4 regions of the Sedimentibacter sp. genome follow, and region 4 is predicted to be linked to each of the others. Evidence: riboswitches for the same ligand, from Rfam matches in the RefSeq annotation. Region 4 holds a riboswitch; each other region holds the start of a gene.
The links. Region 4 has a riboswitch for cyclic di-GMP ahead of AAGU76_RS06650 (transglutaminase-like domain-containing protein). Riboswitches for the same ligand answer to the same signal wherever they lie in the genome.
Positions count from the first base shown of each region.

Region 1: linked by a shared signal. The riboswitch ahead of AAGU76_RS08275 (pilus assembly protein TadG-related protein) and the one ahead of AAGU76_RS06650 (transglutaminase-like domain-containing protein) in region 4 are both predicted to bind cyclic di-GMP.
Region 2: linked by a shared signal. The riboswitch ahead of AAGU76_RS14555 (hypothetical protein) and the one ahead of AAGU76_RS06650 (transglutaminase-like domain-containing protein) in region 4 are both predicted to bind cyclic di-GMP.
Region 3: linked by a shared signal. The riboswitch ahead of AAGU76_RS17405 (Ig-like domain-containing protein) and the one ahead of AAGU76_RS06650 (transglutaminase-like domain-containing protein) in region 4 are both predicted to bind cyclic di-GMP.

Region 1 is NZ_JBCFAS010000002.1:381,634-384,758, reverse strand. Features, by position in the region: gene AAGU76_RS08280 (GGDEF domain-containing protein) at 1-1,037, shown strand, start outside; cyclic di-GMP riboswitch class I at 1,104-1,187, shown strand; gene AAGU76_RS08275 (pilus assembly protein TadG-related protein) at 1,303-2,217, shown strand; gene AAGU76_RS08270 (CC/Se motif family (seleno)protein) at 2,329-2,646, shown strand; gene AAGU76_RS08265 (Chromate resistance protein ChrB) at 2,650-3,125, shown strand, end outside.
Region 2 is NZ_JBCFAS010000003.1:577,616-580,740, forward strand. Features, by position in the region: gene AAGU76_RS14540 (hypothetical protein) at 1-170, shown strand, start outside; gene AAGU76_RS14545 (helix-turn-helix transcriptional regulator) at 160-357, shown strand; gene AAGU76_RS14550 (YdeI/OmpD-associated family protein) at 550-1,110, opposite strand; cyclic di-GMP riboswitch class I at 1,410-1,491, shown strand; gene AAGU76_RS14555 (hypothetical protein) at 1,606-2,517, shown strand; gene AAGU76_RS14560 (TAXI family TRAP transporter solute-binding subunit) at 2,991-3,125, shown strand, end outside.
Region 3 is NZ_JBCFAS010000005.1:188,763-191,887, forward strand. Features, by position in the region: gene AAGU76_RS17400 (LCP family protein) at 1-913, opposite strand, end outside; cyclic di-GMP riboswitch class I at 1,198-1,282, shown strand; gene AAGU76_RS17405 (Ig-like domain-containing protein) at 1,389-3,125, shown strand, end outside.
Region 4 is NZ_JBCFAS010000002.1:3,849-6,973, forward strand. Features, by position in the region: gene AAGU76_RS06645 (PilT/PilU family type 4a pilus ATPase) at 1-635, shown strand, start outside; gene AAGU76_RS06650 (transglutaminase-like domain-containing protein) at 669-1,547, opposite strand; cyclic di-GMP riboswitch class I at 1,620-1,706, opposite strand; tRNA gene AAGU76_RS06655 (tRNA-Leu) at 1,800-1,882, opposite strand; gene AAGU76_RS06660 (DNA-processing protein DprA) at 1,919-2,815, opposite strand; gene AAGU76_RS06665 (biotin/lipoyl-containing protein) at 2,964-3,125, opposite strand, start outside.

The sequences.
Region 1 (3,125 bases), 380 kb from region 4:
AGTTGAGCTATCTTTTTAAGACGATTCAGTTAAGTCAGGATGTCAAATATGCCTATGTAATAAGAAGGTTGGATTCAGACAAGGTCAAATATCGTGTAACAAATACAGACAGCGAGTTCTATGAAATGCCTGCCGGGACAATCCTGGACTGGATATGGCTCTTGGATGTCATTGTAAATGAAAAGGAACAGAAAGAGGCTGAAAGTGATCCTCTGTACTACTCGGATAAAAACCGGTATACCCATGTAGACATGGACACTGCTGTCTTATATGATGAAATGAAAAGCGGTTATTTTATCAACCATGATGAATGGGGCGATCAAATTTCAGGGATGGTACCCATTTATACTAAGGAAGGTACGTACGTGGGCCTGCTGGGTGTTGATGTATATTCAGACGGATTTTATGACTACAAGAACAAGGTGATTTTTGTATTGTTTTTGCTGCTGGTTATTCCGACAGTTACTTTATTCATAATATTTCTGAGCTTTCACCTTCATTACAGAAAAGAGATAAAAAAAATCGTGTATAAGGACGATGCAACCGGGCTGTACACCAGAGCTTATTATGAAAATTATGTTATACAGCAGGTAAAAAAACTCAGGCGTAAAGAGGATTCTCTGACTGTTATCATGATTGATATAGATGATTTCAAGTTATACAATGATTTTTACGGACATTTGAAAGGTGATGAGGTAATTGTGCAGGTAGGAACGACATTTCAACGTGAGGTCCAGCTGGCCGGCGGATGTCCGGGAAGATATGGAGGAGAGGAGTTTGTTGCGATTATCCCTAACCTGAGCATAGAAAAAGGGGACATGCTTTGCGATAGTATACGCAAAAAAATTGAAAATCTCAACATCATTCATGAGAACAGACAGCACTACAACATTGTAACTGTCTCCATAGGGATTTATACAGATGAACTATTGGAAGAGTCACTTGAAATCAGAACGCTTATTGATCATGCCGATAAGGCTTTGTATATGGCGAAAAGGGACGGTAAGAATTGTTTTAAGAGAGCAAAGAGGTGCTAAAGGTGAGAAAAAAGAGTTTCCATCTTCCTTCAACTGTGCTATAATTAAATAGTAAATTTTACCATACATACAATAGGGCAAAGCTAATGAAAATTAGCGGCGCAAAGCTTAGAAGTCTAAGGCGACAGCTATGACGGTTCGGCTGCAAAATAAGTTATTATTTTGCAGCCTTTTTGTTTTCTGTGGCCATAGAATAAAAAAACAAGAAAGGAGACTATAATTTAACTCTTTGCAAAATACAAATTTTAAAGCTGGGGGGCTTTAAATGAAAAAATTAAAAAGATTCATTACTGGTGAAAGCGGACAGGTTCTTGTGCTGGCGGCTTTGTTGATGACTGTCTTGATTGGAGTGGCTGCATTGGCTGTTGATGTGGGATTGGTTGCTGCAACAAAGTCAAAGCTGCAAAATGATGCAGATGCTGCTGCATTGGCAGGTGCCATGAAAATTTCATCAGGAAAGTCAGCTGCGGAAGAAACTGCAGTGAGGTATGCCAAGGAAAATGATGACAAGCTTGAAGATTCCAAGATGCTGTCAGAGGCAAATTTTAACATGGGTACTGTATACGTGAAGGCTGATACAGTCAAGAAAACTATTGAAGTTGTATGTACAAGGAAGCTGTCATACTCCTTTGCAAAAATCCTCGGATTTGCTGATACCACAGTATCAGCCAGGGCTGTAGCACAAAAAATGGGGTTTGACGGCGGTGTGCTGCCTTTCATGAACTTTGACAGGTACACAAAAGGCGGCGAAGTTGTAATCTGGGACAATGAAGGCAAGGGAAACAAGGAGCGCCTCAATACAAGGACAGCGGTTTATGAATTCGATCCGCTGGTTGGTGCCGTTCATGGAAACGGAAAGATGTCAAACATAAAAGGCGAGGTCGAAGATATATGCAAAGACGGAGCTCAGGTATACCTGTTAAGCCTTTCAAATGATGAGATGTTTAATGGAAATAACATACCTGTTACAGAAAAAAACGGTAAAAGCGGCAGCTTCAGATGGCCCGGCGGAAACGTGGGACAGGAAAGCATAATAGATTCCTGTTATCTGGTGCTGCTGAAGTGTACGGTCAAATATTACAATAACGGTACAGCTTCTCTGATAATTGACGAAGTGTATGAGGATCTTACACCTTCAGGAATAAGCAACATCAAGACCTATGCAAGCCTGGTGGAATAGCGGCTGTACAGAAAGAACCGTCCCCGATGACAAACCGATGGCAGGATTTGATATTTTATTGCACTTATGATAAAATAGATGTAATAAAACATAAGGCGATAGGAGCGTTAAATGGCAAGAGAAGTTTCTGAAGCAGTTAAAATTACAAAGTCAGCTGCAAGCTACCTGCACAAAAAAGGAAAAATCAATTTAGTCATAGAGTATCCCGAGTACAGGACCAACTGCGAGTGCGCGTTTGTTCAGGTGCCGGAAGTATTGGCAAAAAAGCCCAAGGTAGAGGAAAATTACATAAAGGCTGAAATCGAAGGAATAAATGTATTTTTGTCAAGACAGGTATCCCTTCCGACAGACAGTGATGTAGTTATAGACCTTGATTCCTTTCTCGGAATAAAGAACCTTTCCCTTTCGGGATTTAAGTCGGAGGACTAGCTGATGGAATGGCTCATGCTTAATTTTACTCTGCCTAAGGAACCTTCAAGGGCAAGAGTCAGCGTCTGGAGAAAGTTAAAAAAGTACGGCTCAGTCAGTATAGGGCAGTCTATGTGGGTTCTACCTCAGAATGAAGGAAGCCTTGATGTATTCAGAGAAATTTCTAAGGAAATAGAAGAAAACAACGGAACCGCCTACATCATAAAGGCTGAATTCATGGAGCATCTAAGCACCGAAGAAATAAAGGAAACGTTCAACTGCGCCCGCAATGAGGAGTACAGGGAGCTTTTGGAAAAGTGCGATGATTTTTTTGATGAAATAAATAAAGAAACTCAGAAGAAGAACTTTACCTTCGCCGAGCTTGAAGAAAATGAGGATGAGTTCATAAAGCTTGAAGCGTGGCTTGAAAAAATAGCCGTCAGGGATTTTTTTGGCGCATCGCTTGGAAAAAAATCCCAGGATAAGCTGATGGAGTGCCG
Region 2 (3,125 bases), on a different contig from region 4:
AATGGGCATGGTTTTACACTGTCATGTTTTTATTTGTATGGACATTATATGATTATTTTATAAAAGGTGTTTTTAATTCTCCTGCATCCTTTTTGCTAACTACTCAAAACGTCATCTACCTGGGAATAAACCAATTCCTTAATTGGAAACTGAGTAAAGATGAGAAATAAAATTAAGGAACTTCGTAAACAAATCGGACTTCGGCAGGAGGATTTAGCAAGAGAGCTGGGTGTTACACGTCAAACAATCAATGCCATTGAAAACAATAAGTACAATCCAACGCTTGAGCTTGCAATGAAACTGGCCAAACTTTTAAAAACACCTGTTGAAGTAATCTTTGAACTTGATGATTGTTAAAAAACGGAAGCAGTACTTCCGTCATTCCTTTAAGTCTGTGTGAGTAACTCCATACAGGTTCAAGTTCTGCCATCCGTACCAATAACAAAAACAAAAACAGCGATTCTCAGAAGAGGGACGCTGTTTTTTTAAATACGGGTAATGTAATAAGAATAAGTGAGCCGTGTGCGATAAACTGAAGATTAAAACCTATTACATGGGTTTTAGATTTTTATTGAGGCGCTCAATCATCCATGACAAACGGCTATTCCGTCCGGCATCTGTTTTTGCATCAAAATATGCCCGTGTATAAGTCTTTTTTACAGATGGGGACATGGCCTGAAAATTCGTATAGGCCGGTTCATGTTCTTTCAGCAAATCAGATAAAGCTGCTATCTGTTCAACGGAAGTCACTGGGGACTTAGGAGCATTCCACTGACCATTTTTCTTGGCCTCCTCTATTTTCTCTCTGCCATAATCGGTCATTACCCCTTTTTCCTCAAGTTTCATAGCTAGCTCCTTATTTTTATTCGACCATTTACTATTTACCGTACGGCACGCAAAATATTTCTTATATTTTGTGCTGTCAATGCTTTGCACTTGTCCATCGATCCAGCCGTAGCAAAGGGCTTCTTCCAATGCCTCAGCAGCAGTAAGCGTGGCTGGCCCGCCATTTTTGCCGAAAAGCAGCCATACACCTTCACTACTTGTTCCGTTTTTGTGTAACCATTCACGAAACGTTGCCCTGTTGGAAAAAACTAAAATCTCACTCATATTTTCACCCCGTTAAGTCAGCTTACTCGTCTAAAACAAACTGTTTTGATTTTATTATACCATCAAATTCTCACGTACAGAAGAAGGAAATTTATCATGCCTGAATACTCCGATTAATAAAAAATTACACTGTGCGGATGGTTGGTTCCAACCAATCTGGAATGATGTTTCAATGGTTCCGGTTAGGATTGTAAAGGCAAAATTTATATATTTCGACAAATAATTTAATTAATATTTTTATCTGTCAGCATGTTGTTGACAAATGTCAATGCTTAAAATATAATTAATTATCTGCAGCATAATGAAAAAGGCAAACTTAGCGAAAGTTGAGGACGCAAAGCCACGGGTCTTAAGGTTATCCAAGACAGCCGGGTTACCAAACTGTGCAAATACATACTATAAGAGTATTGGCTTTGTTTGGGTTACCATTCAGGGCTTTTTTATTTCAAATGACTATGCTCTCTGAGGATTAAACAATTTTGGAGGTGAAGCTCGATGAAAGAAGGGAAATCGGTTTACTACATCGAAATACATTATAACTATACTAGGTACAACATTTATAATGTAATGGTAAAGAATTATGAAGAATTTTGGGAATGGTTGATTTCCGGTGACAGCAATGAATTTACCGTTACCAGCTTTACACAGCGTGAAATCAAGTATGCCAGGGATAAGATAACCAATTTCTATGAAAAACAAACTGGTGTGGAAACTGCAAGAAGCAGGGAAATAGAAAAAATAAAGAAAGATTTGATTTTGCCGTCTTATCAGAATTCCAGGACCTATGAAACCCAAAGGGTTGTACGGGTGAGCAGTGAGATTCCTGAAACGGTTCAGACGTACAAGGAATATGACGAAATTTTGCCTGAAAACAACCTGGGAACTGAGCATATAAAGAAATATGCCTCAAGGCTGGAGAAGGAAAATATGATCTTGAAATCAAAAATATCCGAGTTGGAAAGTAAGATATCGTTGAAAGAAATTCATGATGAAGTTAATAATGAAATTTATCAAGAACTTCAGCAAAAGGTTGAACTTGAAAAATCAAGAAACGATAAGCAAAGTACAGAATTGGAACTTTACAGGCAGAAGATACTCAATATGGAAAATATGATTGCCGAGAAAAACCTGGAGGCTGAAGCCCTGCGAAAAATAAAACTACAGGCAGAGCAGGAGCTGATCGTTGAAAAGTCAAAATGTACAAGCTGCAAATTTAAAGGCCTTGGAGATGACTTGGAGACAATTTACGGCAAAATGGATTACTTCTCTGAAGAAGCCACAAGACATTCTGAAATTATCAATGAGCTTCATCAAAGGTTAACCGCGGAACAGCATCGAGCCAACAAGTCCAAGAAAGATCTGGAGAAGTTTGCAATGGCTGTTGCAGGATTGAAGGAAAAGTTGTAAATACCAGAGAATTATATTATTCAGCGACTCTTGTCAAAGAGCCGCTGTTTTATTATGCAGCCAACAGGGATTTCAGACATTAACAATGAGCTTGAAATCAGTGATGACGAATTTTAAGCTAGACACAAGAAAGGTAAACGGAGACGATTGTATTGAAGCAAAATGCACCTTCTTAACAATTTGGTTGCAATTTGACGCTGTGCACACAGACTTGATGGAAAATATTGTATTCAAGAATATGCAAAAAAGAATATAGTCACGATTGACTCGCTAAAACGCGTGAATTCAATTAAAGATAGAGCATGTGCGAAATTTGGTGAAGTTTATCTAAAATTACATGCAAAAATAACAAGCAAAAACGTTTACGTGCAAAAATAGAAACGATTGCATGAAATGATGAATTGACAAACATTCATATGTGTATTACAATAATGCAATCATTTAGAATTTTTTATAAACGGAGGAGAATAATTATGATTCGCAAAAAAATGGTTTTACTACTAACAATGGCACTGCTTGCAACTTCATCAGTCACAGCTTGCAGCAACGGCACTCCTGCCAAACAGGAAAATACAAAAGAAGAAAACAAGGAGCAGAATACGGCTCAG
Region 3 (3,125 bases), on a different contig from region 4:
ATATTTCCATAGAAATATCAACACCGTAAATACCAGCATGCGTCAGCTTATCCATCTGTCCCCCGTCCACAGGAACGCTGACGTAATAATCCCTTGGTGTGTTAATGAGCAGTATCTTCTTTGCAGCAGTATTGACTGCCGCTATAATATTCAGGTCACTTCTGCCGGTTCGCGATACAGTTCCATATGTGTCGATACCGCTGATATATGCTATAAAGGAATCAACATTTATGATTGAACGGGCGGCATTATCAGTTTTATCGCTTGGCTTAATCTCAATTTTCGTTTCAATTTCCTGGTAACCGAGGACCTTTGTCCTATAATTGAAATCCGGCATCAGCTCATTTATTATATCCCTAAAGGCTTCATTCAGGAGTATTGCTTTTGCTTCTTTTTTGTACAAGGCTTCTATTTGTGAGTTAAAATCAATAAATGTCACTGTTTTCAACTCACAGCCAATCTTGTCACTTATGAGCTTCAATGTTTTATCCGTATTGTTTCTGTCTATATATTTCTGAATCCCAAATTCATATGTGGATGTATCCTCAATAACTTCGGCCGGATCTTCTACAAGGACAACCACCGACACCAGATCAATTTTTGCTCCCGGACCGGAGATTGCAAGAAACATATTGTGAATTTTAAATAATGATGCAGTAATAAATATAAATGCAAGAATCATAAATATTGAGATGAGTTTTCCAACATTTGTACCTTTCCCCGACACTTGGGTAAAAAAAACAAGCCCTGTCAGCAACAGTAAAATCATTATTACAGGCACAAGATATTTGCATGGCAAAATATCTATTGATATGAAAGATATCATTAAAATGACTGAAGTTACAATGTTTATTGAAAACAGTATTATCCCTGCAAAATAACCTGTATTTTTCTTTTTTTCATTTAACTTCATATAATGATCACCTGTCTCACCTTTTTTCAGACATGATTGGCAAACAATCTTTTGTATAAATATACCCAGCTAAATAAAGCAGTAAACATATATACTAAAATATAATACTATAAATCGGTTGCCGGGTTATTTATTGGATGCCTAAACATATCTATGCATCATTTTCAATCAATATGTCTCAAAAGTTTATTGACAATAAAATATTTATTAAGTATAATAAGTATAAGTAAATATTTTTTGGGCATAATGTAATAATTTGCATAATTTTGTGAAATGACGGAGCAACTGAAAAAGGGCAAACCTAATGAAAGTTAGGGACGCAAAGCCACGGGCCTTAAGGTTGAATGCCAAGGCAGCCGGGTTGCCAGATTGAGCAAATACATATGTAAGTATTGTGCACTGTTTGGCTTCCAAACAGTGTTTTTTATTTGTAACGAAATAATAATTGCATTATACCGAGAAACAGGAGGTAAAAATGAAAAAAACAAACAAATTGACAGCCATTGTTTTACTGATTGCAATAGCAACACTAAGCTTCCAATTTCAAACTTTTGCAGCACCCGCATCCAAGTATTTTGCAGTTAAGTCAATCACCTTGGACAAAACAGCAATGACACTTACAGTAAATGGACAAGCCGGCATTTTGACAGCTTCTGTAAGCCCTGCTAAAGCCACAGACCAGACTGTAACATGGGAATCAAGCGATTCAGGTGTAGCAACAGTATCAGACGGAACAGTGTACCCTGTTGCAGAAGGTACTGTACAGATAACTGCCATAGCCTCAAACGGTTTAAAATCTTCTCCCTGCACAGTTACCGTAAGTCCAGAAGCAGCGTCATCACAGGCACCTGAGACATCAGCAGATTCAGAAACTGCACCGACTCCGCCGACAGAAACTTCCCCATCCGCACCAATGCCGGCAAATTCAGCTTACATTTCGGAATTTGGAGCAAAAAGCGATGGAATGACGGACGACACTTTAGCATTGACCAATGCACTCAAATCAGGTTATGACGCAATCATAATCCCTCAGGGAATCACATACATCAAGGCCGGCAACATACTGATAGACAGCGGAAAAGCTAAGCTGCTCATAGGTGAAGACGGAGCAGTAATCAAATGCGATTTTGACACTCCAAAGTACCTTTTTAATTTCAAGATCAATGTTGAATGCAGGAATTTGACTATAGATTTTAACAATAAGTACATGACCACAGGCATATCCTACACTCAGGATGTAGGTACCGTTAAAATTTCCGACATTGTTATTCAGAATGTGCGCGATATGGATTCCACAAAAGGAAGCACAGGCATAAACGTGCTGTATTCAGCATTGAACGCCGAAAGGCTTACCTTCCGGAATCTCTATAAGAAGGGAAACGGTGTAATCGGTGAGGATGCAGGAAACCTGACGGGTTTATACTATAAGTCCAGTACAGGAATAAATGGATACATCAATGATGTCAAGTGTATTGAAATGCACAACATTGATTCAAGCGGCAATATTATCTTCGAAGATGTCAGCGGCGTTTATGTTTTGTGCCCTGTGAGATTAAAGGAACCGTTTAAAATAAACAACATAAGCGGGATAAATTTCGGAAAGAGACTAATTAAAACACAGGCATCGGACCTGGTCATAAACGGAGTGACCGGCTATGCAGATAAAGATGACACAATGGTTTGTGTTGGAATACAGGATTTGGCAAATCCCGGTGACACTGAAATCAGCATAAAGAACGTTTCCGTTTCCAACGTGCAGGTGACAGGAAAATTCCTGCTTGCATTTGCTTCAAGTATAGATGGTTTGACCCTGGACGGTTTAACTGCTGATATAACAAAGCCCAACATGGCCGGAAATCAGGGAGACAGCGCGGCCATTCAGTTCTCAGGCAAGAATGCTGTTTTTTCAAATATCACTTCAAAGAGCCGCAAGGGAATCATATTGGTTCAGCATGGCATTGCATCCTTGGGAGCTTTGCCTGTTGACAATGTTACGATTCAAAATTCTTACTTTGAAACTCTGAATGATTCCGGTGTAGCATTTCAGTTATCCGGTGACGCAACTGACTTATCAAACATAAATATTTTAAACTGTGAATTTTATTTAAACAACACTGGCAACCCATGTTTTGTACTTAGAAATACTGATAACAACATCATTGAAAACTTCACGATCAAAAATGTTAAGATAACTTCTCCCACCGGCATGAGA
Region 4 (3,125 bases):
TTGCGTGCATAATAGACAAGATCAACACAGAGCGCAACTGCCATATAATGACATTTGAAGACCCCATAGAATACATCCACAAGCACAAAAGATCAATTGTTAGCCAGCGGGAAATATCGACGGATTCAAAAAGTTACATTTCATCCCTGCGCTCGTCTCTAAGACAGGCTCCCGACGTAATGCTCATAGGTGAAATGCGTGACCTTGAAACCATTGAAATAGCATTGACCGCTGCAGAGACCGGACACCTGGTGCTTTCCACCCTTCATACCACAGGAGCAGCAAACACCATAGACAGAATCATAGACGTCTTTCCGTCAAATCAACAGCAGCAGGTAAGAATCCAGCTTTCCATGCAGCTTCAGGCTGTTATTTCTCAGCATCTCATACCTTCCCCTGCGTGCGGAAGGGCTGCAGCCTTTGAGGTTATGCTCGCCACCAATGCGGTTTCCAATCTTATACGGGAATCAAAGGTGCACCAGCTCAACAGCGTCATATATTCATCAGAAGGCGCCGGAATGAAATCAATGGATACAAGCATAATGGAACTTTACAGAAACGGATTGATAACCAAAGAGAACGCAGTGATCCACTCAATGGATCCCGACTTGATGCAAAAGCTGTTAAACAAGTAAGAGCCCGGCAGAGTAATCTGCCAGGCTCTTTTTTTAATATTCATATTGTTTTGTGTAATACTTGCCGTCTATAAGCTTATTTGTGTATTCCATAAGTCTCTGGCTGTTGGATTGCTTCGCGGTTGAAGCCACCGTGCTGTCCATTAGCTTCCACTGGTTTCCGTCAAAATACATTTCATTAAGCACTATCCACCCGGTCTCATCCGTATACACTTCATTCCACGCATGGTACGCGCTTAAGTTTGACGAATATCCTGTCACAAGTTTTGCAGGTATCCCCTGGGAGCGAAGCATGGATGCCATCAATGAGGCGTAGTCAAAACATATACCCTTGTTTGAGCTCAATATATCATCCACTTTTGGCAAATAGCCGCTTTTTACCGTCAGAGCCTTCTCGCTGTCATACTTTATATTGGTTATTATGTAATCATAAATAACATCAAGCTTATCAAAATCTGTGGTGCAGTCTTTTGTAAGCTCCTCGGCCTTCTTGGCAACAGCCGACTCCCTGGTGAAATTCACAAGCTGGCTGGATACCAAAAAAGGTGAATTCTTGTTCTTCAGATTAACATCAACCGTTACGGTCTGTTTAACTGCATACTTGCTGCCGCTTATATTTTCAAACACCCTTATCTTGTACTTTCCGTCCCCCATCTGAAGCGGATACGTATCGTAGGAACCTGTCCCATTTAAGTCGTAGGTGTACTTGCCCATTCCCTTTTCAATTATTACCTTAAGTTTTTTTGTCGTCGGGTTTAAGTATTTTACTCTGACATACCCTTCCGATACATTTGATGCGTCAATTTCCGATTTGGCGCTTTTGAATATGCCGTCTGCTCCGAAACAGAACGACGAGGAAGCAAATATCATCGTTATTAACATTATAAACATTGTTTTCTTCAGTAGTTTCATATGCTTGTCCTCCTGCCGAATAAAAAAAGCTTCGCAAATAGCGAAGCCGAAGTTCATTGTAATGTACATAAGTACAGCAACTGGCTGTCATACCATTTTCATGGGTTAGACCCTATAGCTTTGCGCCATTTTCTTTAGAAAATTTTGCCTATTTAATTAACCTAATAATATCACTGCTGCCAGTCTTTGTCAACAAAATAATAAAAAAAACCTCGTCCGTAGACGAGATTTTTCCGGCTTTCGCCTCTAATTTGGTGCGGATGAAGGGACTCGAACCCCCACGCTATTGCGCTAGATCCTAAGTCTAGTGCGTCTGCCAATTCCGCCACATCCGCGCGTCGGTTGTTTACTCAACAACAAAATTTATTATACTACTGAGAACATGCTTTGTCAAGCATAATTTTACAAGATTTATTTTTAAAATTTTTAAGCTTGTCGAAGCTGTCGATGACTTCAATGTTATTGTTGAAAATTGAAGTTTGTCCAATGCATGAAGTGACATTTGCCGTGTATGCCACAGGCTTGTTGTATGCGTTGGCGAACTTCACTGTGTTTGATGTTCCGCCTTTAAGCCCGCCTTCTATTACTATGATTCCTTCCGAAAGAGCAGCAATGATTTGGTTTCTGTTTACAAAGGCGTTCTTTTCCGATTTTGCGTTCGGAGGAAGTTCTGATATTATGGCTCCCCCGTTTAATATAATCATGTTGTACAGACTCTTGTTATTCTTCATCGAATAAAGATGCCCTGAAGGTATTACGGCAATGGTCTGTCCCTTAGCCGCCAGGCAGCCGTTGTGAGCCGATTCGTCGCAGCCTGAGGCAAATCCGCTGACAATGCAGCACCTTCCCTCAGTGAGTTTTTCCGCAAATATAGAGCTAATTTCATACCCTTCCTGGCTGGGAGTCCTTGTGCCTACTATTGCAATATTGCATTCATTGTTAAGAAGATCAAGATTTCCGTCTGCATACAATATAAGAGGCTTATCCTCGATTTGATGAAGCTTCCTGGGATATTCCCCGTCATAGATGCTTATGATTTTTATATTTGATTTCCTGCAGCAATCCAGGATAGCCGCAGCTTCGCTTTCAATCTTTTCAAGATCAATTTTGACTTTCTTGATTCCCATGTCTTTTATGAATTTTTCGACATCAGAAAAGTTTTTGAGATTAGCCTTCTTTGCCTCCATGAATTTCAGGATTTTGCTGATAGTCTTCCTCCCCAAACCGTTAACCAGCTGCAGCCTAATAATATCTTCATTGCTTATCATCTTAGATCCCCTTGTTTCGAATTTCATCGGAAGGATATGTTCCTTCTCCATATGCATACTGTCCAGATATATGTTTCTACATTTTAGCACAATATTAGACAAAAAAAAACTCTTCTTTCATAAAGAAGAGTTAAGAAAATTTAATTATTTAGCCTATTGTCGCCAGAGCATCCCCGGTGCTGACGGTGGCTGACCCAAAAGTGTGGATTTTCTTCACCACGCCGTCAACTGGAGAAACTATCTCATTTTCCATTTTCATTGCCTCCAGAATGAGAAGTATGTCTCCTGCCTTCACAGTCTGACCTTCACT